Regions from separate parts of the Streptomyces sp. LX-29 genome, predicted to be linked through region 1. Evidence: riboswitches for the same ligand, from Rfam matches in the RefSeq annotation. Region 1 holds a riboswitch; each other region holds the start of a gene.
What was found. Region 1 has a riboswitch for cobalamin ahead of LRS74_RS10860 (ribonucleoside-diphosphate reductase subunit alpha). Riboswitches for the same ligand answer to the same signal wherever they lie in the genome.
Positions count from the first base shown of each region.

Region 1 (10,170 bases):
CTGCAGGAGCTGGTGGTGGAGGGGCGCCTGGAGCGCATCCAGGGCAAGGGGACGTTTGTCGCCAAACCAAAGGTCTCCCAGGCGCTCCAGCTGACCTCCTACACGGAGGACATGAAGGCCCAGGGCCTGGAGCCCACCTCGCAGCTGCTGGACATCGGCTATGTCACCGCCAACGACCGGCTCGCCGGGCTGCTGGACATCGCCCCGGGCGGCCGGGTGCTGCGCATCGAGCGGCTGCGGCTGGCCAGCGGCGAGCCGATGGCGATCGAGACCACCCATCTGTCCGCCAAGCGCTTCCCGGCGCTGCGGCGCAGCCTGGTGAAGTACTCCTCCCTGTACACGGCGCTCGCCGAGGTGTACGACGTGCGCCTGGCGGAGGCGGAGGAGACCATCGAGACCTCGCTGGCCACGCCCCGCGAGGCCGGGCTGCTGGGCACCGACGTGGGGCTGCCCATGCTGATGCTCTCCCGCCACTCGCTGGACACCAACGGCCAACCGGTGGAGTGGGTGCGCTCGGTCTACCGGGGCGACCGCTACAAGTTCGTGGCCCGGCTGCAACGCCCCGGCGAGTGACCCCGGCGCGCCCTCACCGACGCGAGCCGCGACAAGCCGCCGCTATTCGCCCCTGGTACGAGCACTGTTGACGCCCCGTCGGCGGCACTGTTTGCCATACCGATATGCGGACAGGTAGTGACGGCCACGGTACGGCTGGCCTAGATTTCCTGCGCATTAAGCAGGTGATCAGTCGACGGGACGGAGCGCCGCCATGCCAGCCACCACCCGACCATCCGGGTCACGGGACACAAGACCGGTCATCACGCCCTCGCGCGTGGTGGCCGGCGTCTGTCTGTTCGTTCCGTTCGTCGCGATGCTGTGGGTCGACTCGTACGCCAGGACGGACCCGTCCTTCATCGGCATCCCGTTCTTCTACTGGTACCAGATGCTGTGGGTGCTGATATCGGCCGTGCTCACGACCGTCGCCTATGTCCTGGTCCGCCGGGAGCAGCGGGCGGCGCGGGCCGCGCGTGAGGCGGGGGCGGAGCGATGAGCGACGACGTCAACGGCGTCGCGCTCGCCGTCTTCATCTTCTTCTTCCTCGGCGTCACCGTCATGGGCTTCATGGCCGCGCGCTGGCGGGCCGCCGAGAACTCCGAGAACCTGGACGAATGGGGCCTGGGCGGACGCAGCTTCGGCACCTGGATCACCTGGTTCCTGCTCGGTGGCGACCTCTACACCGCCTACACCTTCGTGGCCGTCCCGGCGGCGGTCTACACGGCGGGCGCGGCCGGCTTCTTCGCCGTGCCGTACACCATCCTCGTCTATCCGCTGATCTTCACCTTCCTGCCCCGGCTGTGGTCGGTGTCGCACAAGCACGGGTACGTCACCACCGCCGACTTCGTGCGCGGGCGCTACGGTTCCAAGGGGCTGTCGCTGGCCGTGGCGGTCACCGGCCTGCTGGCCACCATGCCGTACATCGCGCTCCAGCTCGTCGGCATCCAGGCGGTGCTGGACGTGATGGGGGTCGGCGGCGGGGAGAACACCAACTGGTTCATCAAGGACCTGCCGCTGCTCATCGCCTTCGGCGTGCTCGCCGCGTACACCTACTCCTCCGGGCTGCGCGCCCCCGCGCTCATCGCCTTCGTCAAGGACGCCCTGATCTACCTCGTCATCGCGGTGGCGATCATCTACATCCCGATCAAGCTCGGTGGCTTCGACGACATCTTCGCCAAGGCCGGTGACGCCCTCTCCCAGACCAACGACGCCGGGAAGCCACGCGGCGCGCTGGCCCCAGGGGAGGCCTCGCAGTGGGCCTACGCCACCCTGGCGCTCGGCTCGGCGCTGGCGCTGTTCATGTATCCGCACTCGATCACCGCGACGCTCTCCAGCCGCAGCCGCGAGGTGATCCGCCGGAACACCACCATCCTGCCGCTGTACTCGCTGATGCTGGGGCTGTTGGCGCTGCTCGGGTTCATGGCGATCGCGGCGGGCGTGAAGGTGGACAACGCGCAGCTGTCCATCCCGCAGCTGTTCGAGGACATGTTCCCGGACTGGTTCGCGGGGGTGGCCTTCGCCGCGATCGGCATCGGCGCGCTGGTCCCGGCGGCGATCATGTCGATCGCCGCGGCCAACCTCTTCACCCGCAACATCTACAAGGACTTCCTGCGGCCGGACGCCACGCCCGCGCAGGAGACCAAGGTCTCCAAGCTGGTGTCGCTGCTGGTGAAGGTGGGCGCGCTGGCCTTCGTCCTCACCATGGACAAGACCGTCGCGATCAACTTCCAGCTGCTGGGCGGCATCTGGATCCTGCAGACCTTCCCGGCGCTGGTGGGCGGCCTGTTCACCCGCTGGTTCCACCGCTGGGCGCTGCTGGCCGGCTGGGCGGTCGGCATGGTCTACGGCACCGTCGCGGCGTACGGCGTGGCCAGCCCCACCCAGAAGCACTTCGGCGGCAGCCAGAAGGAGATTCCGGGCATCGGCGAGATCGGCTACATCGGTCTGACCGCCTTCGTCCTCAACGTCGTCGTCACCGTCGCCCTGACCCTGGTGCTGCGGGCGCTGAAGGCGCCCCAGGGCGTGGACGAGACCTCGCCCGAGGACTACACGGCGGACGCGGGCGACCCGGGCGTCGCCGCCGAGCTGCCGCCGGCGACGGCGGGCGCCCCCGGCGGGCACTGACCCCGTCACACGCCGTCCGTGTGGGCCGGGCCGACCCCTCCCCGTTGTCGGCCCGGCCCACACGGCGCCACCGGGTGCGGCGCGCTCGAGCCGCACCCGCGTCGCGGCGCCCGCGCGTGTCGTCGCCTCAGATGCCGGGCGAAGACGCCCCCGGTCGGCACCGCCACCATGATCACCCCCGTCGCCGTCGTCCCGCCGTCAAGCCCAACCGTCCGCGTCCGCGCATCATTCCCCCGAGCTCGTGAAGGGTCGCGACCGGCCACCCCGCCCCCGACCCCTCGCCACCGCGGCCGAGCACACCGAGCACACCGAGGCCCGACAACCGGTCCCGGTCCCGGGGCGCGATCGATGCCCGGGGCGCCGGCCGGCGACTCCATACGCCCGCCGCATCAGGGGTCACCGGGGCGCGCACCCTCTCCACCACGCCACACTGCGGTCTATGGACATCATCGTCAGGAACGCGCGGGACGAGGAGCTGGACGAGGTCGGGGAGCTCACCGTGGAGGTCTACCTCGGAGACGGACTGCTGCATCGCGGGGCCGACAGCCCCTATCTGGCCGAGCTGCGCGACGCCCGGCACCGGGCCCGCCACTGCGACGTGCTGGTGGCCGCCGACGCGGCCGGCGGCCCGCTCCTCGGCGCGGTCGCCTTCGTGGGTGAGGGAGGGGCGTACGCGAACCTGGCGCGCCCCGGCGAGGCGGAGTTCCGCATGCTGGCCGTGCGGTCCGCCGCGCGCCGCCGGGGCGCCGCGGAGGCGCTGGTGCGCGCCTGTCTGCGGCGCGCCCGCGAGCTGCGGCGGGAGCGTGTCGTGATGTCCAGTCAGACCGACATGACGGCCGCCCACCGGCTCTACGAGCGACTCGGCTTCGTTCGCACACCCGAGCGGGACTGGTCCGTAGTGCCCGGTCTCACACTGATCACCTTCGCTCTGGAGCTCTCGCCGGAGGGATGAGGGCACGGCGGCGCGGTAGCGTGGAGGGGCAGGGGCGCGGCAGGCTCGCCGCGCCCCCTCTGCATGCCGTGTGCCGACCCCGCGGATGCCCCGTGCCACCGGCGGAACAGCGCGCCCCGGGCCTTGTGCGCCGCGCGCCGGACCCGCCCCCGGCGCGTACGCCAGCGCGCTGCCACACCCACCGGGAGTAGCACGACAGTGCGAAACGCGTAACCACGGGACACAACATGTGGGGGCGCATGCGAAGGTCAACACAAGATGTATGCTCATCCTCGCTGTCGTCGCAGGGGAATCCGGTGCGAATCCGGAACTGTCCCGCAACGGTGTACGTGTGCCTTTTTGCGTACATGTGAGTCCGACGACCTGCCGACAGCCTCGAAGACGTCCGGGCCTCGTGGGTTGGGCAGGTGGACGCTGCGCGGTGTGCCTTCCGTTCGGTTCGGCATGCCCGCACGCGGCCATCGCGCACCACCCCTCCGCAGGCCCCCAGCCGAGCGAGGGAGAGCATCCCGTGACCATCGCGCCCGCCGATCCGGTCTCAGAGGCAGCGGACCCGAAGGCCGTAGCCGACGCACCGGGCACCGCCCTGCTGCGCACTCTGACGGACCTCACCGCGGACCTGCCCGCCACCGACCCCGGCAAGGTCGCGGCCGCCGCCCTGCGCGGCCGCCACGCCGGTTCCGACGAAGCGGAGCTGCGCACCCTCGCCATCGAGGCGGCCGCCGGCCTGATCGCCGAGGAGCCCGAGTACTCCAGGCTCGCCGCGCGCCTGCTGACCATCGCCATCGCGGAGGAGGCGGCCGGGCAGGGTGCGGTCTCCTTCTCCGCCTCCGTCGAGGTCGGGCACCGCGAGGGCCTGATCGCCGACACCACCGTCGCGTTCGTCCGCGCCCACGCCGCGCGGCTGGACGCGCTGGTGGAGAAGACCGTCGCCGACGGCGCCGACGACCGCTTCGGCTACTTCGGCCTGCGCACCCTGCACAGCCGCTACCTTTTGCGCCACCCGATCACCCGTCAGGTGGTCGAGACCCCGCAGCACTTCCTGCTGCGTGTGGCCTGCGGTCTGGCCGAGGACCTCTCCGAGCGGGCGCTGGAGGACGTCTGCGAGCTGTACGGCCTCACCAGCTCGCTCTCCTACCTGCCCAGCTCCCCCACGCTCTTCAACTCCGGCACCCGCCACCCGCAGATGTCCTCCTGCTATCTGCTGGACTCCCCGCTGGACGAGCTGGACTCGATCTACGACCGCTACCACCAGGTGGCGCGGCTGTCGAAGCACGCCGGCGGCATCGGCCTGTCCTACTCCCGGATCCGGGCCCGCGGTTCGCTGATCCGCGGCACCAACGGCCACTCCAACGGCATCGTGCCGTTCCTGCGCACCCTCGACGCCTCCGTCGCCGCCGTCAACCAGGGCGGCCGGCGCAAGGGCGCGGCCTGCGTCTACCTGGAGTCCTGGCACGCGGACATCGAGGAGTTCCTGGAGCTGCGGGACAACACCGGTGAGGAGGCCCGCCGCACCCACAACCTCAACATCGCGCACTGGATCCCGGACGAGTTCATGCGCCGCGTCGAGACCGACGCCGAGTGGTCGCTGTTCTCCCCGGCCGACGTGCCGGAGCTGGTGGACCTGTGGGGCGAGGAGTTCGACGCCGCCTACCGCAAGGCCGAGGCCGAGGGCAAGGCCGTCAAGACCATCGCCGCGCGCGTGCTGTACGCCCGGATGATGCGCACCCTGGCGCAGACCGGCAACGGCTGGATGACGTTCAAGGACGCCGCCAACCGCACCGCCAACCAGACCGCCGAGCCCGGCAAGGTCATCCACTCCTCCAACCTCTGCACGGAGATCCTGGAGGTCACCAACGACGGCGAGACCGCCGTCTGCAACCTCGGCTCGGTCAACCTCTCCGCGCACCTCGGCGCCGACGGGCAGATGGACTGGGAGCGACTGGACGCCACCGTCCGCACCGCCGTCACCTTCCTCGACCGCGTCGTGGACATCAACTTCTACCCGACCGAGCAGGCCGGGGCGTCCAACAGCCGCTGGCGGCCGGTGGGTCTGGGCCTGATGGGCCTTCAGGACGTGTTCTTCAAGCTGCGGCTGCCGTTCGACTCGGCCGAGGCCAAGGAGCTCTCCACCAGGATCTCCGAGCGCATCATGCTGGCCGCCTACGAGGCCTCCTGCGACCTCGCCGAGCGGCACGGCCCGCACCCGGCCTGGGAGGAGACCCGCACCGCCCGCGGCGTGCTGCACCCGGACCACTACGCCGCCGCGCGGCGGACCTGGCCGGAGCGCTGGGAGGCGCTGCGCACCCGGATGGCACAGACCGGTATGCGCAACTCGCTGCTGCTGGCGATCGCCCCGACCGCCACCATCGCCTCCATCGCGGGCGTGTACGAGTGCATCGAGCCGCAGGTCTCCAACCTGTTCAAGCGCGAGACGCTCAGCGGCGAGTTCCTCCAGGTGAACTCCTACCTGATCGACGACCTGAAGAAGCTCGGCGTCTGGGACGCGCAGACCCGTGAGGCGCTGCGCGAGTCCAACGGCTCGGTCCAGGACTTCAACTGGGTGCCGCAGGACATCCGGGACCTGTACCGCACCGCGTGGGAGATCCCGCAGCGCGCGCTGATCGACATGGCCGCGGCCCGCACGCCGTTCCTCGACCAGAGCCAGTCGCTCAACCTCTTCATGGCCTCGCCCACCATCGGCAAGCTCAGCTCGATGTACGCGTACGCCTGGAAGCAGGGCATCAAGACCACGTACTACCTGCGCTCGCGTCCGGCCACCCGGATCGCCCAGTCGGCGCGCGCGTCCTCCCCCATCCCCGTCCAGCAGGCGGCCCCCGACGCCGAGGCGATCGCCTGCTCCCTGGAAAACCCCGAGTCCTGCGAGGCCTGCCAGTGAACGCCCAGCCGTCCGACGACCGTCCCAAGAACCTGCTGGACCCGGGGTTCGAGCTGACGCTGCGGCCGATGCGGTACCCGGCGTTCTACGAGCACTACCGCAACGCGATCAAGAACACCTGGACGGTGGAGGAGGTCGACCTCCACTCCGACGTGGCCGACCTCGCCAAGCTCTCCCCGGGTGAGCAGCACCTGATCGGCCGTCTGGTGGCGTTCTTCGCCACCGGCGACTCGATCGTGGCCAACAACCTGGTGCTGACGCTCTACAAGCACATCAACTCCCCCGAGGGCCGGCTGTACCTGTCGCGGCAGCTCTTCGAGGAGGCCGTGCACGTCCAGTTCTATCTGACGCTGCTGGACACCTACCTGCCCGACCCGGACGACCGCGTGGCGGCGTTCGCCGCGGTCGAGAACATCCCCTCGATCCGCGAGAAGGCGCAGTTCTGCTTCAAGTGGATCAACGAGGTCGAGAAGCTGGACCGGCTGGAGACCAAGGAGGACCGGCGCCGGTTCCTCCTCAACCTGATCTGCTTCGCGGCGTGCATCGAGGGCCTGTTCTTCTACGGCGCCTTCGCGTACGTCTACTGGTTCCGCTCGCGCGGCCTGCTGCACGGCCTGGCGACCGGCACCAACTGGGTGTTCCGGGACGAGTCCATGCACATGGACTTCGCCTTCCAGGTCGTGGACACGGTCCGCGAGGAGGAGCCGGACCTCTTCGACGACGACATGGGCAAGCAGGTCACCGCGATGCTGGAGGAGGCCGTCGAGGCCGAGCTGCAGTTCGCCCGTGACCTGTGCGGCGACGGCCTGCCGGGCATGAACACCGACTCGATGCGCGAGTACCTCCAGTGCGTCGCCGACCAGCGGCTGGCCCGCCTCGGACTGCCGGTGCGCTACGGCTCGGAGAACCCGTTCGCCTTCATGGAGCTGCAGAACGTCCAGGAGCTGACCAACTTCTTCGAGCGGCGCGCCTCGGCGTACCAGGTCGCGGTCGAGGGCTCGGTCTCCTTCGACGACGACTTCTAGGAAGTCCCCGGCGGGCGTCCACCACGCGGGACGCCCGCCGGAACCCGCCTCCACGAGACGACGGAAGGGGGGCCGCCCACCGGCGGCCCCCCTTCCGTATGCCTGCTGTCGTCGACGCGCTCAGTCGTTGGGCACGGTCTCGTAGCGCGGCGTGCCCTCGGCCATCTGCCGCAGCACGTCCTTGCGGTCGCGCTTGGAGAGCCGGTCGATGTACAGCCGCCCGTAGAGGTGGTCGGTCTCGTGCTGGAGGCAGCGCGCGAAGTAGCCGGTGCCCTGGACCGCGATCGGCTTGCCCTGGGCGTCCTGGCCGCGGACGACCGCGTAGTCGGGGCGGGCCAGCGGCGCGTAGGCGGTCGGCACCGAGAGGCAGCCCTCGTTGGAGTCGTCCAGCAGCCGGCGCTCTGCCGGCACCTCCTCCAGCACCGGGTTGCAGACCACGCCGACGTGCCGGACGCCCTCGTCGTCCATGCAGTCGTAGACGAACACCTTCAGGTCGACACCGATCTGGTTGGCGGCCAGACCCACGCCCTCGGCGGCCCGCTGACTGGCGAACATGTCGTCGACCAGCGCGGCGAGCGCGTCGTCGAACTCGGTGACGTCCTTGCACTCCCGGTGGAGCACCGGGTTGCCGACGACGGTGATCGGGCGGGCGGTGCCACGCTCGCGGTGCGCCCGCTCACGCTCCTCCGTGTCCACCGTGTCGTCGATGAACTCGTCGCCGACCTGCTGATCCGTGTCCTGCTGTGCCATGGTCCGCCGCGCGCCTTCCTGAAACCGTCAAACGTCCGCCATACAGGGTACGTGTCGCGGAGCGCGGCGGGGGCTGGCCTCAGCAGACCTCTTCCAGGTCCCGCCATTCGCGCGTGTCGGGGCTGTCCGCCACCCACCCGTCCAGCAGACCGCGCACCAGCCCCGCGGGGGCGGCGATGCCGCACTCCCGCTCCGGCGCCCACAGCGAGCCCGAGCCGGCGGTGCGGTGTCCCAGCGGCCCGGGGTGGCCCGGTTCGCTGTGGTCGTGCGGGTCCAGGTGCTCGCCGTCGCCCTCGTCGCTGGGCATCCGGCTCTCGGAGCAGGAACGACACAGCAGACGGACGGAGGACGACCAGTCCTCGGCGGCGAAGCCGGCGTCCGCGGCCAGCCGCTCCAGCGCGTCCCGGTCGGCCTCGGTGGCCGCCTCCAGCAGCACCACCCAGGTCGGCACCGGCGAGGGCGCCCACAGCTCGATCTCGTCGAAGACCGGATAGGCCCGGGTGGAGCCGTCGGCGCCGGTGATGGTGCGCTCGCCGTGCGGCACGCCGTCGTGCAGCACCACCTCGCCCCAGCGGCGCCCGGAGGACGGCAGCGGGATGGACAGCACCTCGATCCGGGCCGGGTCCAGCCGACGGCCCCAGACCACCTCGGCCTCGCCCTCCGGCGACAGCCGCACCGCGGCGCTCCCCAACTCCATGCCGAGCGGCTCGCCGGCCGCCAGGCCCGCGGCCTCACCCGGCACCTTCAGCCCGTACGCCTGCCAGGCGCGGCGGGCCAGCGGCCAGTCCTGCAGCGCGGTGGCGGCGATGCCCACGTTCCACCAGTCCGGTGCGCCGGTGGCGCGATCCAGCAGGGCGACGGCGCGCAGCCCCGCGGCGCGGGCCTGCTCCCAGTCGTGCCGGAACTTGTGCAGCAGCGCGAGGTTGAACCACGACTCCGACAGCCACGGCTCCATGTCGGCGGCGCGGGTCAGCAACGCACCCGCGTCCTCATACCGGCCGTCGCCGATGAGGGTGAACGCGCGGTCCGTGGCCTGGCGCCACGACGCGGAGGGCCGGTGCCGTACCTTGCCGAAGATCTTCACGATTCCCGCCTGCCGGTTTCTCCGTAGTCCCGCATCAGATGCCTTAGCGGACGGCTTCGCCCTCCCCTGACGACAACCTGCCACACATTCGCGGACATCTCAGCCCGGCCCCCTAAGATTCGGTGGTCGGGGCCCGGCCCCTACCACGCCTACCTCCTTGCCGCAGGTGAGCGGCCGACACCCCTCATTCGCATCCAACCATGCCCTTTCGGGGACCCGCTCATTACCCACGGGTTCGACTCGGCGCGCGGGTCGTGCGCGGTCACCCGTCCGGGCAACTTCCCGCTCCCCCCGCATAGTCACTTGCCCGGCCCGCCCCGCGCCAGAACCCTGGCCAGAGCCGCCACCACCGCCGGGTCGAAATCACGCGCGGTGCCCAGCCGAAGCCGTTCCAGGGCGCGCAGCGCGGCCCCCGGCTCGCCGCCCGGGCGGCCGGCGGGCGCGGCGTCACAGGTCAGCTCGGCATAGGCGTTGGCCACCCGAACGATGCGGGCGGTGAGCGGCTGTTCGCGGTACGGCTCGGCCTGTCGCTCGACGATCATCGCCACCTGCGCGGGCACACCCGTCTGTCGTACGACGGCGCCGCCCAGCAGGGCGATGCGCTGCTGCTCGGCGGCGGGAAGCTGCTCGGTGGCCCCGGCCGGCACCGGGTCCACCAGCGACAACTGTCCGATGTCGTGCATCAGGGCCGCGTACTCCACCATCGTCAGCTCCTCGCCCGGAAGGCCCAGCTCCCGGCCGACGGCTCGGCTGAGCCCGGCCACCCGGCGGGCGTGGCCCGCGG
Region 1 is NZ_CP089746.1:2,556,898-2,567,067, forward strand. It holds gene LRS74_RS10840 (GntR family transcriptional regulator) at 1-573, shown strand, start outside; gene LRS74_RS10845 (DUF3311 domain-containing protein) at 767-1,048, shown strand; gene LRS74_RS10850 (sodium:solute symporter family protein) at 1,045-2,676, shown strand; gene LRS74_RS10855 (GNAT family N-acetyltransferase) at 3,116-3,628, shown strand; cobalamin riboswitch at 3,874-4,014, shown strand; gene LRS74_RS10860 (ribonucleoside-diphosphate reductase subunit alpha) at 4,140-6,527, shown strand; gene LRS74_RS10865 (ribonucleotide-diphosphate reductase subunit beta) at 6,596-7,552, shown strand; gene def (peptide deformylase) at 7,673-8,302, opposite strand; gene LRS74_RS10875 (hypothetical protein) at 8,382-9,386, opposite strand; gene LRS74_RS10880 (HD domain-containing phosphohydrolase) at 9,686-10,170, opposite strand, start outside.

Region 2 (10,170 bases), 2.0 Mb from region 1:
CATATGGGTGTGGATCTGGGTGTCCGGGCGCACCCCGCCGGTCGTCAGCCGGAACGCCTCCGTCGCCCACGCCAGGTACGCCGGGCGGTCGGCGGCGCGCAGCGGCAGGGTCTCGCGCAGCGCCGGCTCGTCCACCTGGATCACCGACGTCCCGGCGGCCTCAAGGGCGTCGACCTCGTCGCGCAGGGCGAGGGCGACCTGCCGCGCGGTCTCGGCGCGCGGCTGGTCGTCGCGGACGAAGGACCAGGCGAGCATGGTCACGGGGCCGGTGAGCATGCCCTTGACCGGCCGGTCGGTCAGCGACTGGGCGTATGTCGTCCAGCGCACCGTCATCGGTTCGGGCCGCGAGATGTCACCGGCGAGGATCGGCGGGCGGACGTACCGGGTGCCGTAGGACTGGACCCAGCCGTGCTGAGTGGCGAGGTAGCCGGTGAGCTGCTCGGCGAAGTACTGCACCATGTCGTTGCGTTCGGCCTCGCCGTGCACCAGGACGTCCAGGCCCGCCTTCTCCTGGAAGGAGATCACCTCCCGGATCTCGGCCTCGATGCGCTCCTCGTACGCGGCCGTGTCGATCCGGGCCGCCCGCAGGGCCGCCCGCGCGGTGCGCACCTCGTCCGTCTGCGGGAAGGAGCCGATGGTGGTGGTCGGCAGCAGCGGCAGCCGGAGGTGGGCGCGTTGCGCGGCCGCCCGCTCGGCGTACGGCTGGGACCGGCGGGCGTCGGCCTCCTCGACGGCGCCGGTGCGGGCCCGGACGACGGGGTCCCGGGTGATGGGCGAGCCGGCGCGCGACGCCAGGTCCGCCCGGTTGGCGGCCAGTTCGGCGGAGACGGCGCCCACGCCGTGGGCCAGGCCCTTGGCCAGGGTGACGACCTCGGCGCTCTTCTGCCGGGCGAAGGCGAGCCAGCGCAGGATCTGCGGATCGATGTCCCGTTCCACGGCCGCGTCCAGGGGCACGTGGAGCAGCGAGCAGGAGGCGGCCACGTCGACCCGGTCGGCCAGGCCGAGCAGGGTGCCGAGGGTGGCGAGCGACTTCTCCAGGTCGTTGACCCAGATGTTGCGGCCGTTGACGACGCCGGCGACCAGCCGCTTCCCGGGCAGCCCGCCCACGGCGGCGAGCGCGTCCAGGTTGCCGGCCGCGGCCTCCGTGAAGTCGAGGGCGAGCCCCTCCACGGGGGTCTTGGCCAGCACCGGCAGCGCCTCTCCGAGCCGGTCGAAGTACGAGGCGACCAGCAGCTTCGGCCGGTCGGGGAGCGCCCCGAGGTCGCGGTAGGCGCGTGCGGCGGCGTTCAGCTCGGCCGGCGTGCGGTCCTGGACCAGGGCGGGCTCGTCGAGCTGCGCCCACTCGGCTCCCGCGGCCCGCAGTTCGGCGAGGACCTCGGCGTAGACCGGGAGCAGTCGGTCGAGGAGCGTCAGCGGCTCGAAGTCCGCGGCCACGCCCGGCGCCGGCTTGGCGAGCAGCAGATAGGTCACCGGGCCGACGAGCACGGGCCGGGCGGTGAGGCCCAGGGCGAGCGCCTCCCGGAACTCGGCGACCTGCCGGGAGGCGCCTGCCGCGAACACCGTGTCGGTGCCCAACTCCGGCACCAGATAGTGGTAGTTGGTGTCGAACCACTTGGTCATCTCCAGCGGCGCCACATCCTGGGTGCCGCGGGCCATGGCGAAGTAGCCGTCCAGGTCGTCCGCCGCCACGGCGGCGCGGTGACGGTCGGGGATGGCGCCGACCATGACGCTGGTGTCCAGGACGTGGTCGTAGTACGAGAAGTCGCCGGTCGGAACCTCGTGGATGCCGGCCCCGGCCAGCTCCCGCCAGTGGGAGCGGCGCAGTTCGGCGGCGGTGGCCCGGAGGGCGTCGGCGGTGACGCGACCCTTCCAGTAGCCCTCGACGGCCTTCTTCAGCTCCCGGTTCCGGCCCTGCCGGGGGTAGCCGTACACGGTGGCCCGTGCTGCCACGGCTGCGGGCTTCGCTGTCACGGAAATCTCCTTCGCGAGATGCTTCCCTGAGATCCCGGCGACGGGACGAGGACGCGAAGGGGTGACGGAACCGGACGGCTCGACCCCGCGCGGCGTGGCGCGATCGTCCGCCTGGTGTGTACGCCGACCCGCCCTCGAGGTCACCGGGATGTCCGCGCACGACCGTTCGCACGCGGGCAGTGGCAGGTCTTCGGACTCGCGGGCACGCCTCGTGTCGTACGAGGCTCCTACTGGCCGTCGCTTCCCAGGCCCGGCCGGGCCCAGTGCGTATGACGGCGGTCGTTCCCGCTCACCGCTGCGGGGCAGTCCCGGACTTCCACCGGGTTCCCTCTTACGACGCGTCCCGCCTGGCGGACGGGGCGAACCAGCTGCAGGGCTCAGCGTAGAGGGCGACGCGGGCCGTGGAGAGCCGAGTTCACCATTCGGATGGTGAGTTGGGACACGCGACGACCGGCGCGCGGTCCAGTCGAGCCGCTCCTCCTCGGTGGGGCCGGTGCCTGCGAAGGCAAACCGTGGAACGTCGGTGTGTACAGTCCCCCACCATGACGAAAGACTGGCGGAAGGACCGGATCGGCAGCGCGCTCCGGGGTGAGAACCCCTCGGTGCTGCGGAGGTTGGAAGCGGGATTCGCGGTGATCGGGGACGTCCAGTTCCTCCCCGGATACTCGGTGCTGCTGGTCGACGACCCCACCGTCCACCGACTGTCGGAGCTTCCCCGACGGAAGCGGCTGGCCTTCCTCGCCGACATGGACCGGCTGGGCGAGGCCGTCGAGCGTGCCTGCACGCGGCTGGACCCCGACTTCCGGCGGGTCAACCTGGAGATCCTGGGCAACGCCGACCCGTTCCTGCACGCGCACGTGTGGCCGCGGTTCTCCTGGGAGCCGGCCGAACGCGTCGGCCTGCCGGTGTGGCTCTATCCGCGCGAGAACTGGACCGACGAACGGCATGCGCTCGGCCCCCGGCACCACGCCGTGCGCGAGGCGATCGGCGAGGAGTTGGACCGCCTCGCGCCCTGACCCGATCGCGCCGCCCGCCGTCGGCGGGCGGCGGCGCGTCCTCGGCGTCGCTGCCGCGACACCGGGGGCCGGAGTGCGAGGATTCGATCTTGCGAGGGACAATGTCCGTACCGGAGAGCGTCGAGAGAGCGTAGGGCGGGGGAGACGATGCTGGAGGAACTGATACTGGCCGGCGGCACCACGGTGGTCGGGTCCATGGCCACCGACTCCTGGCTGGCCGCGCGCGGCGGGGTGACGCGACTGTTCCGCCGCCGGGGCGAGGACGGACAGTCCGCCATCGAGGCCCAGTTGGACAACAACGCGGCGCTGGTCGCACGGGCGGACGACGCCGAGCGGGTGCGCCAGACCCTGCTCCCGCTGTGGTTGCTGGAGCTGGAGTCGCTGCTGGACCAGCACCCGGAGGCCGCCGACGAACTGCGCGAGCTGGTCGACGAGATCCGGGAGCGACTGCCCGCCGCGGAGCGCACCTGGGTGCAGAACAACGTGGCCAAGGACGGCGGACAGGTCTTCGCGGTCCAGGGCGGGAACGTCATCGTGCACCAGACCCTCCCCGGCCAGGGAGGCGGCAGCGGAGCCGTAGCCGGGTGAGCCGGCCGCGCTGCGAAGCCCTCCAGACGGTCCACGTCGAGGCCCGCGGAAGGACCGCGTGCCGGTGGCCGTGGCGGGGCTGGGCCGCCGCGGATCGTCGTCAGTACCGGGGGCCGGCGACCAGCGGTGGGGTGTCGACGGCGGCACTCTCACGCAGACCGGCCAGCAGATCCCGAAGGGCTTCCACGGAGGAGTGTTCGGGCTGCCAGCCCAGCTCGTCCCGGGCCCGCCCGGTGTCCATGAGCGGCAGCCGCAGCACGGCGTCGAACAGGTACGGCGAGGTGGGGACGGCGCGGAGCAGCCAGGCCGCGGTGAGCGCGGCACGCACCGGTCGGGCCGGCAGCCGTACCGGACGCGCCGCGAGCAGCTCGGCCAGGACGTCCGCGGTCACGGGAGGGTCGGCGGCCAGGTTGAACGCGCCCTGGACGGGGCGGGTGACGGCGAGCCGGTAGGCGCGGGCGGCGTCGTCCGTGTGCAGGGCCTGGAAGACGAGTCCGGGCAGGTCCGGGACGACGGGCAGCAGGCCGGGACGGACCAGACGTCCGGGCACCAGGGGGCCCGCGAAGAGCCGGCACTGTTCGGTCGCGGACTCCTTCTTGAACAGGAACGCGGGACGCATCCGCACGACCCGGATCCCGGGGTGGTGCAACTCGTAGGTGTCCAGGGCCCGCTCCAGGTAGGACTTCTCCCGGCAGTAGGACGCCTCGGGCCAGCCGTGGGTGGGCCACGACTCGTCGACCGTACGGTTCTTGGGTCCCGGGGAGTAGGCGCCCACGGAGGAGGCGTGGACGAGGGTGCTCACCCCGGCCGCGGCGACGGCCGCGAACACCTTGTAGCTGCCGAGTACGTTGGTTCGCCAGGTCACCAGGGGGTCGCGGCTGGGTTGGAGCAGCCAGGCGAGGTGGACGACGGCGTCGGCGCCGCGGAAGTGGGCGACGAAGTCGACGCCGGGGTCGGACCCGATGTCCGCGCTCACCCAGGTGGTCTTCGGCGGGTGCCAGCGGGGCCGCCGGCGGGCGATGCCCACGATCGATCCGACGGCCGGGTCCCGGCCCAGCTCACGGACGACGCTGGTACCCACGTTGCCCGTGGCCCCGACGACCACCACCCGGAGCCCGTCTGACGATCGAGGCACGGTCGTCGCCTCGCTTTCCTCGGTCGGGGGCTACACGTTCCACCCTGTGACCGAACCGTGGGCGTCGCAACCGCGAGCCCCGTCGGCGGCGCGGTCAGGCGGGCACACCGCGGCCTCGGCGGCGATAGGTGGACTCCATCCGCTGGTTCTTGGAGGGGCCGACGGCATGCCAGCGCAGACGCCATTCGTCGGGCGAGACGGCGGTGAAGTCGCCGTCGTACCGATCGGCCGAGCACAGGTGCCGGGCGGCCCAGTGGCCGCCCCGCAGGTCGAGCACGTGGAAGGGCCGACCGTCGGCGAAGGCCACCTCCGCGGTGCCGTCCGGGCGGGGGAGCAGTCGGAGGGTCCGGCTCGCCCGGCGCGTCGTCCCCGCCCACGTCAGCTCGCCCTCCTCGATGTGCAGGACACACGAGCCGTCGTCGGACGGGCGGAACTCCGCCGTGCCGTGGAAGCGACCGCTCGCGCCCGAGGCCAGATCGACCACGGCGCGCTCCACCGTCCACCACCCGCTCAGATAGGCGGCGACGTCGGACACCGGGTAGGCGGACGAGGCCGTGGCCGGTGGTGGAGCGGAGGTGGTGCGGTTCATGCCTCCAGTATCCGGCACCGCGCGCACCGCCCTGTGGCTCCGCCGCCGCGCGCGTCCGCCGTACCGAACCGATGGCCGGGCGGTCCCCTCGGCGGCCGTTCAGTCCTCTGGGAGGGCGAAGGGGCCGCCGTCCGCGAAGGCGCACCGGGCGAAGCGCTCGCCGATGCGCTGATGCCCGAGGGGGTCCGGATGGAGACCGTCCGCCAGCGGCAGCTCGGCGTGGTCCGGTTCCCCGTAGAGCGAGCGGCCGTCGAGGTAGTGCAGGTGCGGGTCCTCGGTCGCCCGTCGCGCGGTGATACGGGACAGCTCGGCACGGATGACGTTGAGCGTCAGCCGCCCGGCGGCGCGGTCCGCCGGATCGCCGAGGGCCCGGAATCGCGGGGTCGGACCGCTGAGGTCGACGGCGAGCGGGCCCGGGGTGTCCTGCTGGAGCGGGCAGAGGATCGGGGAGACGACCAGCAGCGGCGTGCGGGGGTGACCCTCCCGAAGGGTGTCGAGGAAGCCGTCGACCGCGGGCCCGAAGGCGCGCAGCCGCATCAGGTCGGTGTTGACCAGGTTGATGCCGATTTTGACGCTGATCAGGTCCGCGGGGGTGTCCCGCATGGCGCGGGCGGTGAACTGGTCGAGCAGGGCGTTGCCGTTCAGGCCCAGATTGATCAGGTCGACCCCACCACGGACGGCGGCGATCGCCGGCCAGGTGGTGGTCGGGCCGGCCGCGTTGGAGCCGTGGCTGATCGAACTGCCGTGGTGCAGCCAGACCCGGCGGCCGCGGCGTGACAGGGCCTCGACGGGGGCGTCGGTGCGCAGGGCGATCAGCTCGGTGATCTCCCTGTGCGGCAGCCAGATCTCGATGTCCTTCATGCGGGCGGGCAGTTCGGTGAACCGGACGGTGCCGGGTGGGCCGGGACGGACGATCGAGGACTGGGTGGCCATGTCGACGGTGCGGAGGTTGCCGCCGGCGATGCCGGAACGGCCGGCCAGCCGGCCGTCGACGAGCAGGTCGTACACGCCCTCGAGAGGCGCCGGGGCGCCCGCGTAGACGATCTTCGTGGGGAGCGCGTCCAGCTCCACGGCGGTCGCCCGGGTGCGGAAGGCCAGCCGCACGCCGGACGGCTGCGCCTCGGCCATGGCGAGGGACGCGTCGGGGACCTGTTCGCGGGCCGCTGCCGGCAGCCGGTGCGGCAGCACGCCGTGCGCGGTGCGCTCCACGTCGAGTGCGCCGCGCAGGATCCAGGGCTCGATGGCGGTGGTGATCCAGTTCGTCGCCCCGCCCTCCGTGCGGGGAGCGGCCGCGCGTGGGTCGGGGGCGTCGTCGTGTCGGGAGTCCATGGGCTCCAGCCTGCGAGCCGGTCGGCGAGGACGCACCCGCTTTTCCCCCGCGCGGAGTTCGGTGAGCGTGGCGGTGGTGTGATGCGCGGGCGTCGGTCCTTCGTGCGCGCGGGCGTCGGTCCTTCGTGCGTGTGGGCGCCGAACCGGCGTCGACGGCACGGCGGCCCGACCTCGCCGCGGCCGCCCGGTCGGCCCGGCCTGACGCGACACCATCCCCCTTGACCCGTACGTCGTTCGCTCACGTGATCAATTCGCGATCTAATGAGTGAAAGGGTGTGGTGGTCGGGTACCGCAACGACCGCCGCGGCGGTGACGCCACCCATCCTCAGACCATTCCGGCAGACCAGACCGGCGCTTGAGCCCCGCCCGGGCCGGGCGCCTTCGCGTGGCGCTCGATGGCGCGGCCGGAGGCGGTCGCCGCCGGCTCACCGATGCCGCGACCTGGACGGACCGGGCCGGCGCGGACGGGCTCGACCGAGAGAACGTGGCGGCGCTGCTGACGTCGGTGCCTGACCAGCACAGGGGGAACGAGTGAACGAGTTGAGCGGCGACGCTCAGTGGGCGGGGGCCGTGGAGGCGTCCCGCCTGGGCAGGAAGTACCGGGGCGGCTGGGCGCCGCGCGAGGACAGGGTCCACCCGTCCACGGCCACGGCCGCCGTCATGGCCCGTCGACTGACGGCCGCCCGCACCACGACCGGCGGGCCGCCGGCCGTGCCCGCCGCGGCGAGCCCGGGCCCGCTCCCGTTCCGGTCGGCCGCGCGCCCACCGGGCCGGCCGATCCGCACGGCGGCCGTCGTCCTGGCCCCCATGGCGCTGATGCTCGGCCTCGGGCTGTGGGGCGTCCGTCACCAGGGGAGTATGGGACGTGACGAGTCGACGACCTATCAGATGGCCCATCGCGACCTGGCCGAGATCTGGCAGGTGCTGGGGAACATCGACGCGGTGCACGGCCTGTACTACCTGCTGATGCACGCCGTGTACGCGGTCTGGGACGGCGGGCTTGCGGCACTGCGGCTGCCCTCGGTGCTGGCGATGACGGCGGCGGCCGGAGCGGTCGCGCTGATCGGCCGGCGGCTGGCCGGCCCGGGGGTCGGCCTGGCGGCCGGGCTGGCCTTCCCGCTGATCCCCACCACCCAGCAGTTCGCGCAGGAGGGGCGGTCGTACGCGCTGGTGTGCGCGACCGTCGCCTGGTGCACGTACCTGTTGCTCCGCGCGGTCGACCGGCGGGACAAGGGGGCCTGGGCGGGTTACGCGGCGGTCGCCGTGGTCGCCTGTCTGCTGCACGAGTTCGCGGTGCTGGCCGTCGTCGCCCATGGCGTCACGCTGTCGCTGGCCCGGGTGCCGGGCGCGGTCCGGCGGGCGTGGGGGGTGGCGGCCGGCTGTGTGCTGGTCCCCTTGGTCCCGCTGGTGGTCATCAGCGAGCACCAGTCCGACGCGGTGTCGTGGATCAAGCCCGCGGAGCCGTTCGAGATGGTGCGGTTGGCCGTGCTGACGGTGGTGGCCGCCGGGTGCGCCGCCGCGCCCGGACCCGCCCGCCGCGGCCCGGTCCGACTGTGGACCGTGGCGCTGCCGCTGCTGGTCCTGCCGTCGGCCCTGCTGATGCTCTCGGCGGTGGTCCACCCGCTCTACGCGCACCGTTACGTCGTCTACTCCTACCTCGGGCTCGCCCTGGCGCTGGGCGCCGGCGTCGACTGGCTGGCCCGTAGCGCGAGGCGACGCGGCCGGCCGGCCGTGGTCTGCGCGTGCGCCGCGGCCGTGGCGGTGCTCGCCGCGCTGCTGCCCACATGGTCGCAACTGCGCAGCCCTCAGGGTCATCTCGACGACCCGGCCGGCGCCGCCCGCGTCGTACGGGAACTGGCCGCGCCCGGCGACGGCGTGCTCTTCATGCCGACCGACCGCCGCGAGTCGCTGCTGTCCCACCCCGACCACTACCGGGGACTGAACGACCTGGCGCTCGATCAGACCCCGACCGCCTCGGGCACCCTGCACGGGATCGAGTTCACCGCCGCGCGCCTGCCCGCCCGGATGCTGTCCGCCGACCGGATCGTCGTGCTGCGCGACGTCCGCTACCGGTCCACGGACGACACGGCCGAGGGCCGGGCCAAGCGCGCGGTGCTGGCGTCGCACTACGAGGAGTGCGCCAGCGGACGGGCACACGGCATCACGGTGATCGTGTACGCCCGCCCGGGCCGCTGCGCGGAACGGGCGTCCGGGGCCTGACGCGACCCCTGGTGGAGCTGATGACGAGGGCCGGGGTGTGAGCCCGCGTCCGCGTCGTCGGCCGCGAAGGACCTCGGGGCCTACGGCGCCGAGCGGGGTCCGGAGCCGCGCCACGCGGAATCGGTGAGCAGGCGCAGGCCGTTGAGTCCCACGATGACGGTGGAGCCCTCGTGTCCGGCGACGCCGAGCGGCAGCGGCAGGGTGCCGGCCAGGTCCCAGACGACCAGACCGGTGATGAACGCGCCGGCGATGACGAGGTTCTGCACCACCAGCGTGCGGGCGCGGCGGGACAGCCGGACGACGGCGGGGATGGTGGCGAGTTCGTCGCGGACCACCACGGCGTCGGCGGTCTCCAGGGCGAGGTCGGACCCGACGCGGCCCAGGGCGATGCCGGTGTGCGCGGCGGCCAGCGCGGGGGCGTCGTTGACGCCGTCGCCGACCATGAGGACCCTGCGGCCGTTCGCCTCCAGTTCGCGTACGGCGGCGACCTTGTCCTGGGGCAGCAGTCCGGCGCGCACCTCCGTGATGCCGACCTCGCCGGCGAGGCGGGCGGCCGCCCGCGGATTGTCGCCGGTGACCAGCAGCGGGCCGGCACCGGTCAGTTCGGTCAGGGCGCCGACCGCGGCGGCGGCCTCATCCCGCAGCCGGTCGGCGATGCCGATCACGCCGGCCGGGGCACCGTCCACCGTGACCAGGACGGCGGTGCGACCCTCGTCCTCCAGGCGGGCCACCGCCCGTGCGGCGGCGCGGTGGTCGGCGCGGTCCGGCAGCAGCGTGGTGGGGCTGCCGACCGTCACCGTGTGGCCCATGACGGTGGCGGTCACCCCGCTGCCGGGGGTCGAGACGAAGTCGGAGGCGACCGGGACGTCCAGGCCGCGGGCGCGGGCGGCGTCCACCACCGCCCGGGCGAGCGGGTGTTCGCTGGGGTGCTCGGCGGCCGCGGCCAGCGCCAGCAGCTCGTCCTCCGGGAGGCCGGGGACGGGAAGCGGGCGGACCTCGGTGACCTGCGGGGCGCCCTCGGTGAGCGTGCCGGTCTTGTCCAGGGCCACGTGGTTCACCTGCGCGAGGCGCTCCATGACCACGGCGGACTTGACCAGCACGCCGTGGCGGCCGGCGTTCGCCATCGCCGACAGCAGCGGGGGCATGGTGGCGAGCACCACCGCACACGGCGAGGCGACGATCATGAAGGTCATCGCCCGCAGCAGCGTGGAGTGGAGGTCGGCGCCGCACAGCAGGGGCACGATGAACAGGGCGAGGGTCGCGGCCACCATGCCGAGGCTGTAGCGCTGCTCGACCTTCTCGATGAACAACTGCGTGGGGGC
Region 2 is NZ_CP089746.1:596,160-606,329, reverse strand. It holds gene metE (5-methyltetrahydropteroyltriglutamate--homocysteine S-methyltransferase) at 1-1,971, opposite strand, end outside; cobalamin riboswitch at 2,135-2,355, opposite strand; gene LRS74_RS02720 (diadenosine tetraphosphate hydrolase) at 2,514-2,987, shown strand; gene LRS74_RS02715 (hypothetical protein) at 3,135-3,575, shown strand; gene LRS74_RS02710 (NAD-dependent epimerase/dehydratase family protein) at 3,676-4,710, opposite strand; gene LRS74_RS02705 (DUF6314 family protein) at 4,805-5,299, opposite strand; gene LRS74_RS02700 (GDSL-type esterase/lipase family protein) at 5,399-6,628, opposite strand; gene LRS74_RS02695 (glycosyltransferase family 39 protein) at 7,160-8,848, shown strand; gene LRS74_RS02690 (heavy metal translocating P-type ATPase) at 8,929-10,170, opposite strand, start outside.
Region 2: linked by a shared signal. The riboswitch ahead of metE (5-methyltetrahydropteroyltriglutamate--homocysteine S-methyltransferase) and the one ahead of LRS74_RS10860 (ribonucleoside-diphosphate reductase subunit alpha) in region 1 are both predicted to bind cobalamin.

Region 3 (10,170 bases), 1.7 Mb from region 1:
ACGGCGACGCTGCTCGCGTCCTCGCAGGACCACATCAACCCGTACATCCTCGCCGCCTGCGCGATCACCGGAGCGATCGTCGGCGACTCCATCGGCTACCTCATCGGCCGCAAGGGCGGCCAGCCGCTGCTGAACTGGCTCGGGCGAAAGTTCCCCAAGCACTTCAGCGCCGCGCACGTGGCGACTGCCGAGCGGTCGTTCCAGAAGTGGGGCATGTGGGCCGTCTTCTTCGGCCGCTTCGTCGCCCTGCTGCGGATCTTCGCGGGCCCGCTGGCCGGCGTGCTGCGCATGCCGTACTGGAAGTTCGCCATCGCCAACGTCCTGGGCGGCATCGTCTGGGCGGGCGGCACCGTCGCCGTCATCTACTCCGTCGGCAAGGTGGCCGAGGACTGGTTGAAGAAGTTCTCCTGGCTCGGCCTCGTGGCCGCCGTCCTCTTCGGCCTCGGCTCGATGGTGATGATGAAGCGCCGGGCGAAGAAGACCGCGGCGGAAGCGGCGGAGGCGGCGGCCACCCCGGCCGCCGCGGACGTCGAGCCGGCGCCCGTGCCGGCCCGCGACTGACCCACCGCCCCGCCCGTGGCCGACCGGCCACGGACCACCGGGCCGGGCAACGCCCGGCACCCCGGCACCCCGAGCGCCGTGGCTACGGACCGTAGCCACGGCGCTCGCGCGTTCTCCCGCACCCGACGTCCGCCCCGCCGCGCGGCTCGCGCGGGGAGGGGGGCGGTGCCGAGCGCCCGAAGTCCCGGCGGTCGCCGCCGGTTGGACCGCCGGCCCGACGAGGCCGCCCCGGCCGCGGCCGGCCGCGACCGGCTGGGCGGGCTCGCCGCCGACGCGGGGTCGGGCCGCGTGGTACGGAGCGGGGCGCCCGCGGCGCCCCAGGCCCGACGTCTCGCGCCGCCCCGCCGGTATGCGGGCGGATCCTCGTTCCTGTTGATGGCCGCGCCGATGGCGCGGCTGCCGTCCGTGCCCGCACACGGCCGCCGCCCGCCGGTGTGTGGGCGATTCCGGAGCCCGGTGTCCGCTCGCGCCCCCACACCGGCGTGCGGTGGGGTGTCCGCTCGCCTCCGTCGCCCTTCGCCGCTCCGTGCGGGTCGTCCCGGAGTCCGAGTCCGCCGGCACCTGGTCCCGGACGTCGACGGCGGCCGTCGCGCGCGTGCGGGTCACCCGGCCCCGCCGGCCGCCCACCGTTCGTGGGCGGGACACCGCCGTGGCCGCGGCCGCGGAGGGGGCGTGGCTCCCGGCGGAGAGCCGCCGAAGCACCGGCCGTGGCCGGACGGTAGCCGCGCCCGACGCCGGTGCGCGGGCTGCGCGGCCGCCCCGCTCCGAGCGCGTGCGTGCGACCCGGGCTTCCCGCTCCGAGTCGGCGCGTGCGAGCCGGCCGCCCCGCTCCGTCGCCGGGTGTCGGCGACGGGCCTGGCGTGGCGCGGTCCGGTCGCCCGCCGTGGCCGGTCCGGGGCCTCCTGGGGGCCGGTCACGGGCGCCGGCCGGAGGCGTCGGTCAGGAGTGTCGGCAAGGGCTGTCGGTAGCGGGCCGTCGGGTGGGTCGGGCCGGGCGGTCGGTCACGCCGGGCGCCGGCGCAGCTTCTCCCTGTGGGTCGTGGCGAGTCCGAGGTACATCTGGGCGTTGATCTTGATGTGCTCCCGCTCCTCCGCGGTCAGCTCGCGCTTGACCCGGGCGGGCACTCCGGCCACCAGGGAGCCCGGCGGCACCACCATGCCCTGGGGGACCAGCGCCTGGGCGGCGATCAGGGACCCGGCGCCGATCCTGGCCCCGTTGAGGACGGTCGCGCCCATGCCGACCAGCACGTCGTCCTCGACGGTGCACCCGTGCAGCACCACGTTGTGCCCGACGGTCACCCGCTCGCCGACGGTGACCGGAAAGCCCGGATCGACGTGAACGGTGCAGTTGTCCTGAATATTGCTGTCGGCGCCCAGCACGATCGGGCCGCAGTCGGCCCGGAGCACCGCGTGGTACCAGACGCTGCTGCCCGCGGCCAGGGTGACGTCGCCGATCACCACCGACGTCGGCGCCGTGTACGCCCGCGGGTCCACCCGCGGCTCCGCCTCGCCCAGGGCCGCGATCAGCGCCCCGTCGGTCACCGTCGTCTCGTCTGCCACTGCCGTCTCCTCACCCTTGCCACCTCGGTTGACGGCACCGTATGCGACCTGCGGGGCGGCCGGTATGTGATCTCCGCATCAGGAACGCCTTTCCGTCCGCCGCCCGCTGTGATTACGTTGCCCGTGCAGCTGGTTCGCCCCGTCCGCCAGGCGGGACGCGTCGTAAGAGGGAACCCGGTGGAAGTCCGGGACTGCCCCGCAGCGGTGAGTGGGAACGACCGCCGTCATACGCACTGGGCCCGGCCGGGTCTGGGAAGCGACGGCCAGTAGGAGCCTCGTACGACACGAGGCGTGCCCGCGAGTCCGAAGACCTGCCACTGCCCGCGCGCCGGATGGGCGCGTGGCGGATCTCGGCGACCATCGAGGGACGGGTCGGCGGTGCGGCGGGCGCACCCGGAGCGGGTGCCGTGTCCCGCCGTCCCTTCGCGCCCTCGTCCGGTCCCGGGTGACCGTGACTCGCGAAGGAGAGTTCCGTGCCCCAGGCCACCGTGTACGACCACCCCCGGCAGGACTGCGGCCAAGTGGCGGGGCGGGCCGTCGGGTTCGGCGGGATCCCGGTCGCCGTTGACGTCGTCGACGGGGACGACCCCGTCGACGACCTCGACGGGGACGGCGCCCTCCCGAGGGCCGACCACTCCCGGACGCGGATTCCCGGGCCCACGACCCGCCGGTAGCTCGCGGGCCACACCACCTGTCGGTGGCTCGCGGCTCAGGGCCGCGGGTCTCCCATCGAAAGCTGAGGCTCCCTCAATGGGCCGCACCACCACGGTCGGCCGGGCCCACAAGGCGCCTGCCGACTCCCGGGTCACGCTCGCCCACATCATGAGCGAGCACGACACCAACCTCTACGGCACCATCCACGGCGGGGTCGTGATGAAGCTCATCGACGACGCGGCCGCCGCCGCGGCCGGCCGCCACGCCGACGGCCCCGCGGTCACGGTGTCGGTGAACCGGATGAGCTTCCTCGCTCCGGTCCGGGCCGGCGACCTGCTCACCATCCACGCCGAACTGCTCCGCGCCGGACGCACCTCGATGGTGGTGGTCGTACGGGTCACCGCCGAGCGCTGGAACACCTCCGGGCCGGTAGCCGAGGTGGCCACCGCCGAGTTGGCGTTCGTCGCGATCGACGCGGACGGTCGGCCGCGCCCCGTGCCGGCGCTCGACACCGACTCGACCGACACCGACTCGACCGACACCGACTCGACCGACACCGACTCGACCGACACTGGCCAAATCGACTGACGAACCGTCACCATCCGGGCCGGAAAGGGGATTCCGGCCCGGACGCGGCGGGCGTACACTCGTTCGCAGCCCGACCATACGGGCGATACAACTTCATGCGTACGCGACTGGGGAAAGCCGGTGGGAATCCGGCACTGACCTGCAACCGTGAGCGGCGGAGAGCCTCTTCGCCGCGAGTCGGACCGCCCGGCGCGATACGTGCACCGCTTCCCACTGTCACGGTCTGCAGCGTGGAGCCTTGAGCCCCTCGGTTCCGCGTCGTCGCGGCGAGGGCGCGCGGGGACGCCTCGACTCGGGCCCCGGACCGAAGGGCTCCCTCAGATGGCCCGTGCGTTACGCGCGTACCTCGCCGTGCTCGCGCTGCTGTTCGCCGTGGCCGGGTGGGGGCTCGCGGCGGCCGGAAGCGCCGCCGCCGTGGACACCAGCCGCGGACGGCCCGGTTTCTGCCCCGACGCGAACGGCGTCACCGTCGTCGTCGACTTCCGCGAGCTGGGCGGCACCACCATCGTGCGCTGCGCGGTGGGCCGCCAGGCCACCGGGCTGGCAGCCCTGAAGGCCGCGGGCATCCACGTCACCGGCACCAACCGGTGGGGCGAGGCATTCATCTGCCGGCTGGAGAACAAGCCGGGGCCGGAGAGCGAGCCGTGCATCGACACCCCGCCGACCCGGGCCTACTGGTCGTACTGGCACGCGCCCAACGGCGGCCGGTGGAGCTACAGCCAGTACGGCGCCACCTACCGCACCCCGCCCACCGGCAGCTTCGAAGGATGGTCGTTCTCGCTCGACCGGGAGGCGGACGAGGCGGCCGAGCCCCGCGTCGCGCCCCGGCGGCCCGCCCCGTCCACCCCGCCCGCACCGCCCTCCAAGCCCCAGCCCGGCGGCGGGGGTTCCGGCTCCGGTCAGGGCGACGGTGTGGACCCGGGCCCGGCTCCGGGCACGGACCCGGGCAACGGCGCGGGCCGGGGCGGCGACGGAGGCGCCGAGGACGCGCCGCGGACCGGAGACGAGCGGCCCGACCGGCGACCCGCCTCCGGTGATCAGGACCAGACCGACGACGCCGACGCCGACGACCCGGACGCCGCCCGCGACGGGGGCGAGCGGCAGGCCGACGAGGAGGGACCGGCGGGCCGGGCGCGCCCGAGCGGCTCCCCCTCCGCCGCGGGCCCGGCCGCCCCGTCCGACCCCAAGGCGCCGCCCAGCCCGACCGAGGCCGCCGACTGGACCGGCGGCGAGGAGCAGCCGGTGGAGACCGCCGCCCACGACAGCGACATCCCCACCGGAACCCTGCTCGGAGCCGGCGCCGCGGCCGCCCTGGCCGCCTTCGCGGGCGTCACCGCCTGGCGCCGCCGCGCGGCGGGCACGCAGGACCGCACCCGGTGATCGCACGGCTCCGCCCCCTGCCCCGGGCGGTCCACCCCGGTGCCTGGTGGCTCTGGGCGCTCGGGCTGGCCGCCACCGCCGGCCGCACCGCCAACCCGGTGCTGCTGCTGATGATCCTCGCGGTGGCGGCGCTGGTGGTGGCCCAGCGCCGCACCGACGCGCCCTGGGCCCTGGCCTTCCGGATGTATCTGCTGCTCGGCGCCTTCATCGTCGTCATGCGGGTGGTCTTCAGGATCGTCTTCGGCGGCGGGCAGGGGGACACCGTCCTCTTCACCCTGCCCGAGATCCCACTGCCCCACTGGGCCGCCGGCATCCGGCTGTTCGGCCCGGTCGCCGCCGAACAGCTGCTGGGCGGGCTCTACGACGGACTGAGGCTGGCCACCATGGTGATCTGCGTGGGCGCGGCCAACGCCCTGGCCAATCCCAAGCGGATGCTCAAGGCCCTGCCCGGCGCGCTCTACGAGGTCGGCACCGCCGTCGTCATCACCCTCACCGTGGCGCCCCAGCTCGTCGAGAGCGTCCAACGGGTGCGCCGGGCACGACTGCTGAGGGGCGGGCAGGGCAAGGGTGTCGGCGCGCTGCGCGGCATCGTGATCCCCGTCCTGGAGGACGCGATGAACCGCTCGCTGGCCCTGGCAGCCGCCATGGCCTCGCACGGGTACGGCCGCACCGGACGCACCGCACCGCGCGCCCGACGGCTCACCGGCACGCTGGTCGTCTGCGGCCTGCTGGGCGTGTGCGCCGGGCTGTACGGGGCGATGGGCGCCAGCACCCCGCCGTACCTCGGCACCCCGCTGCTGCTGGCCGGGCTGGCGCTTGCCGGCTGCGGGTTCGCCCTCGGCGGCCGACGGGTCAGCCGCTCCAGCTACCGGCCGGATCCCTGGCGCGCCGCCGAGTGGCTCACCGCTGCCTCCGGCATCGCCGCGGCCGTCCTGATGTACGTCGTCTCGCGCACCGACGCCGCCTCCCTCTACCCCTCGCTGTCACCGCTGACCTGGCCCGAGGTGGAGCCGCTGCCCGCGCTGGCGGTGCTGCTGGGCGCGCTGCCCGCCTGGCTGACGCCCGCCCCGCCCCGCCCGCTGCCGAGCCCCACCGGGACCGGGCGGGACGACCGCCGGCTTCCCGACGGCCCTCAGCACCCCCACGACGACCGCCGGCACCCCCACGACCGCCAGAACCCCCACGACCCCCAGCACCCCCACGACCGCCAGAACCTCCGGGAGACCGTCGCGTGATCCGCTTCGACCAGGTGACCTTCAGCTACACCGGAGCCGTGCGCCCCGCGCTGCGCGAAGTGGACCTGCACATCGGCGAGGGCGAGCTGTGCCTGGTCACCGGACGGACCGGAGCGGGCAAGTCCACGCTGCTGGGCGCGGTCAACGGACTGGTGCCGCACTTCACCGGCGGCCATCTGCGGGGCCGGGTCAGCGTCGACGGCATCGGCACCGAGGACCGGCCGCCGCAGGAGTTCGCGCACCTGGTCGGCGTGGTCGGCCAGGACCCGCTGGCCGGGTTCGTCACCGACACGGTCGAGGAGGAGCTCGCCTACGCCATGGAGCAGTTGGCGATTCCGCCGGAGACCATGCGCAAGCGCGTCGAGGAGACCCTGGACCTGCTGGGCATCGCCGAGCTGCGGCACCGTCCGCTCCGCACCCTCTCCGGCGGGCAGCAGCAGCGGGTCGCCATCGGGGCCGTGCTCACCGCCCATCCGCGCGTGCTGGTGCTGGACGAGCCCACCTCGGCGCTCGACCCCACGGCCGCCGAGGAGGTGCTCGCCGCCATCACCCGACTGGTGCACGACCTGGGCACCACCGTCCTGGTCGCCGAGCACCGCATGGAGCGGGTGCTCCAGTACGCCGACCGACTCGTGCAGGTCGGCGTCGACGGGCGGATCCGCGAGGGCGAACCGGCCGAGCTGATGCGCGAGTCCGACGTCGCGCCCCCGGTGGTGCGCCTCGGCCGGCTCGCCGGCTGGGAGCCGCTGCCGCTGTCCGTGCGCGACGCCCGTCGCCGGGCGGCCGGGCTGCGCGCACGGCTCGCCGACGCTCCGCCGCGGCCGGCGCCCGCCCCGCCCGGGGAGCCGGCGCTCACCGCGCGGCGGCTCGTGGTGGCCTACGGCGACACCGTCGCCGTACGGGAGGTGGACCTGCGGCTACGCCGCGGCGAGGTCACCGCCCTCATGGGGCGCAACGGCTCCGGCAAGTCGTCCCTGCTGTGGGCGCTCCAGGGCTCCGGACCGCGCCGTTCCGGCCGGGTGGACGTGGCGGGGAAGGACCCCGGAGAGGTGTCCGCCCGGGTCGCCCGCTCGCTGGTGGGACTGGTGCCGCAGACCGCGAGTGACCTGCTCTACCTGGAGACGGTGGCCGCCGAGTGCGCTCAGGCCGACGCCGAGTCGCGGGCCGCCTCCGGGGCCTGCCGCGGGCTGCTGGACGCGCTGGCCCCGGGCATCCCCGGCGACCGCCACCCGCGCGACCTGTCGGAGGGCCAGCGGCTGGCCCTGGTGCTGGCGGTCCAACTGACCGCCGCTCCCGGGGTGGTGCTGCTGGACGAGCCGACCAGGGGGCTGGACTACCACGCCAAGGAGGCGTTCACCGCGCTCGTACGCCGACTGGCCGCCGAGGGGCGGGCCGTGGTGGTCGCCACCCATGACGTGGAGTTCACCGCGCGGGCCGCCGATCGGGTGGTGGTGCTGGCCGAGGGCGAGATCGTCGCCGACGGCGCCACCCCCGACGTCGTCGTCGCCTCCCCGGCCTTCGCCCCCCAGGTGGCCAAGGTGCTCAGCCCCCAGGAGTGGCTCACCGTCGAGCAGGTGCGCGACGCGCTGGAGGCGCCCGTATGAGCGAGACCCGCGGCTCCCAGGTCGCCGGAGAAGGCGAGGCCGCCGCCGAGCCACACGGTCGTGACGGCGAGCCTCGGAGAGGCGCTCCGAACGACCGACCGCGCGACCGCGCGGAGTCCGTGCCGCCGGACGGCCGGGTGGCGGGGCCAGACGGCTCGGTGGAGGGGCTGGACGGCTCGGTGGCGGGGCTGGACCGTGAGGCGTCCGGGTCGTACCGCGCGGTGCGGGGCTTGGACCATGAGGCGTTGAGGCCGGACCACGAGGTGCCCGGGTCGTACCGCGCGGTGCGGGGGTTGGACCGTGAGGCGTTGAGGCCGGACCACAAAGTGCCTGGGTCGGACCGCGCGACACCGGGGCTCCATCGTGCAGCCGCGTCGCCGGACCGCGCGGTGCCGGAGCGGGAGAGGGGCGCGGACGCGGAATCGGACTGCCCGCTGCCGCAGGTGGACGGCGCGGCGGCGGGGCGCGGCCGCGCGGTGGCGGAGCGCGCCGCGCGGGTGCCCGTGTTGCGCGTCGGGGGGCGTACCGCCCTCGTGCTGGCGCTGGCCAGCGTCGCCGGGCTGGCGATGTTCTTCTGGCCGCTCTTCGCGGCGCCCGGCCCCGAGGCGACGGCGCACACCTCCGACGCCGCGCTGATCTTCGTGTTGACCATGCCGGTGCTGTTGGCCGTCGTCCTGGCCGAGATGTCCTCGGGTGGTATCGACACCAAGGCGTTGGCCATGCTCGGGGTGCTGTCCGCGGTCAACGCCGGGCTGCGGCCCCTGGGCGCGGGGACGGCGGGCATCGAGACGGTCTTCTTCCTGCTGGTGCTGGCGGGCCGGGTCTTCGGGCCCGGCTTCGGCTTCGTGCTGGGCGCCACCTCGCTGTTCGCCTCCGCGCTGCTGACCGCCGGGGTCGGCCCCTGGCTGCCGTTCCAGATGATCGCCGCCGGCTGGATCGGGCTGGGCGCCGGACTGCTGCCGCGGCGCCCCACCGGCCGGGCCGAGATCGCCATGCTCGCCGCCTACGGGGTGCTGGTCGCCTACGCCTACGGCTTCCTGCTCAACATGTGGTTCTGGCCGTTCACCGCCGGGCCCGACACCCAGCTGTCCTTCGAACCCGGCGCCCCGGTCCTGGAGAACCTGCACCGGTTCGCCGTCTTCACCCTCGTCACGTCCACCTTCGGTTGGGACACCGGACGTGCGATCACCAATCTGATCGCCATCGTCACCCTCGGCCCCGCCGTGTTGGCGGTGCTGCGTCGCGCGGCCCGTCGCGCCGCCTTCGGCGCCCCGGTCACCGTCACCCCCGCCTCCGCCCCGCCCACCCCGGCGTCCGACCCGGCCCGGGGCCGGGCCGGAGAACACCTGAACAAGGAGCTCACGCATGCCCCTGTCCACCCGGCTGAGAACGGCGGCCGCCCTGCCCGCGGCCGCGCTGGTGACGGCCCTGCTGCTGCCGGGGGCCGCACAGGCTGACCCGGCCGCCCCGACCGGAGCCGGCATCGGCTCCCCGACCGGAGTCGGCATCGGCTCCCCGACCGGAGCCGGCCTCACCTCCCCGGCCAACGCGGCCGCCACCTGGATGGGTTCCAAGCTCACCGACGGCGCCCACGCCAAGGGCGACCACGGCCTGACCGCCGACATCGTCATGGGCATCGCGGCCACCGGCACCGGCAGGGCGACCGCGGCCAAGGCCACCGACTGGCTCGCGGACAACGCCGAGGCGTACGTCACCCGGGGCACCCCCGGCAAGGTCTTCGCCGGCGGCACCGCCAAGCTCGCCCTGGTCGCCGTCATCGAGGGGCGGGACCCCAGGAAGTTCGGCGGCGTCGACCTGGTGGCGACGCTGTCGGGCCGGCTGCAGGACAACGGCCGCTTCACCGACGACCTGCCCGGCGGCGACATGTCCAACCAGTTCACCCAGTCGCTGGCGATCCTCGCCCTCCAGCGCACCGGCGGCCTGCCCGCCAAGGCGGTCGACTTCCTCGCCGCCTCGCGCTGCGCGGACGGCGGCTTTCCGCTGTTCTTCAAGTCCGACCCGGCCAAGTGCAGGTCCCACACGGACAGCACCGGTCTGGCCGTCCAGGCGCTGCTGGGCGCCGGCCGCACCGCGGACGCCAAGCCCGCGCTGGACTGGCTGGAGAAGCAGCAGCTCCCCGATGGCGGCTTCGGCGACAACAGCTTCGGCGCCGGCACCGGCAACTCCAACACCACCGCCCTGGATGTGCAGGCGCTGGTCGCCGGCGGCCGGATCGAGGCCGCGGGGAAGGGCATCGCCTGGTTGCGGAGCCGTCAGCTGGGCTGCTCGGCCCCGGCCGCCGACCGCGGCGCGGTCGGCTACCTCGAACCCAAGATCGACGGCAGCGAGCTGCGCGCCACCGCCCAGGCGGTCCCGGCGCTGGCGGCGGTCTCCCTCGCCCAGGTCGACGGCACCAAGGGCGCCGACGTGCTGGAGCCGATCGCCTGCGCGCCGGGAGGCGACACCTCGGGCGGCACGAACGGTGGCACGAACGGCGGCGGCACCGACGGGGGCGGCACGAACGGTGGCGGCACCGACGGCGGCGGTACGGGCGGTGACTCCGGCGGGAACGGGGGCGGCACCTCCGGC
Region 3 is NZ_CP089746.1:833,488-843,657, reverse strand. It holds gene LRS74_RS03745 (DedA family protein) at 1-561, shown strand, start outside; gene LRS74_RS03740 (gamma carbonic anhydrase family protein) at 1,563-2,102, opposite strand; cobalamin riboswitch at 2,234-2,454, shown strand; gene LRS74_RS03735 (hypothetical protein) at 2,594-2,794, shown strand; gene LRS74_RS03730 (acyl-CoA thioesterase) at 2,871-3,362, shown strand; cobalamin riboswitch at 3,426-3,567, shown strand; gene LRS74_RS03725 (hypothetical protein) at 3,684-4,742, shown strand; gene LRS74_RS03720 (energy-coupling factor transporter transmembrane component T) at 4,739-5,977, shown strand; gene LRS74_RS03715 (ABC transporter ATP-binding protein) at 5,974-7,581, shown strand; gene LRS74_RS03710 (ECF transporter S component) at 7,578-9,038, shown strand; gene LRS74_RS03705 (prenyltransferase/squalene oxidase repeat-containing protein) at 8,947-10,170, shown strand, end outside.
Region 3: linked by a shared signal. The riboswitch ahead of LRS74_RS03735 (hypothetical protein) and the one ahead of LRS74_RS10860 (ribonucleoside-diphosphate reductase subunit alpha) in region 1 are both predicted to bind cobalamin.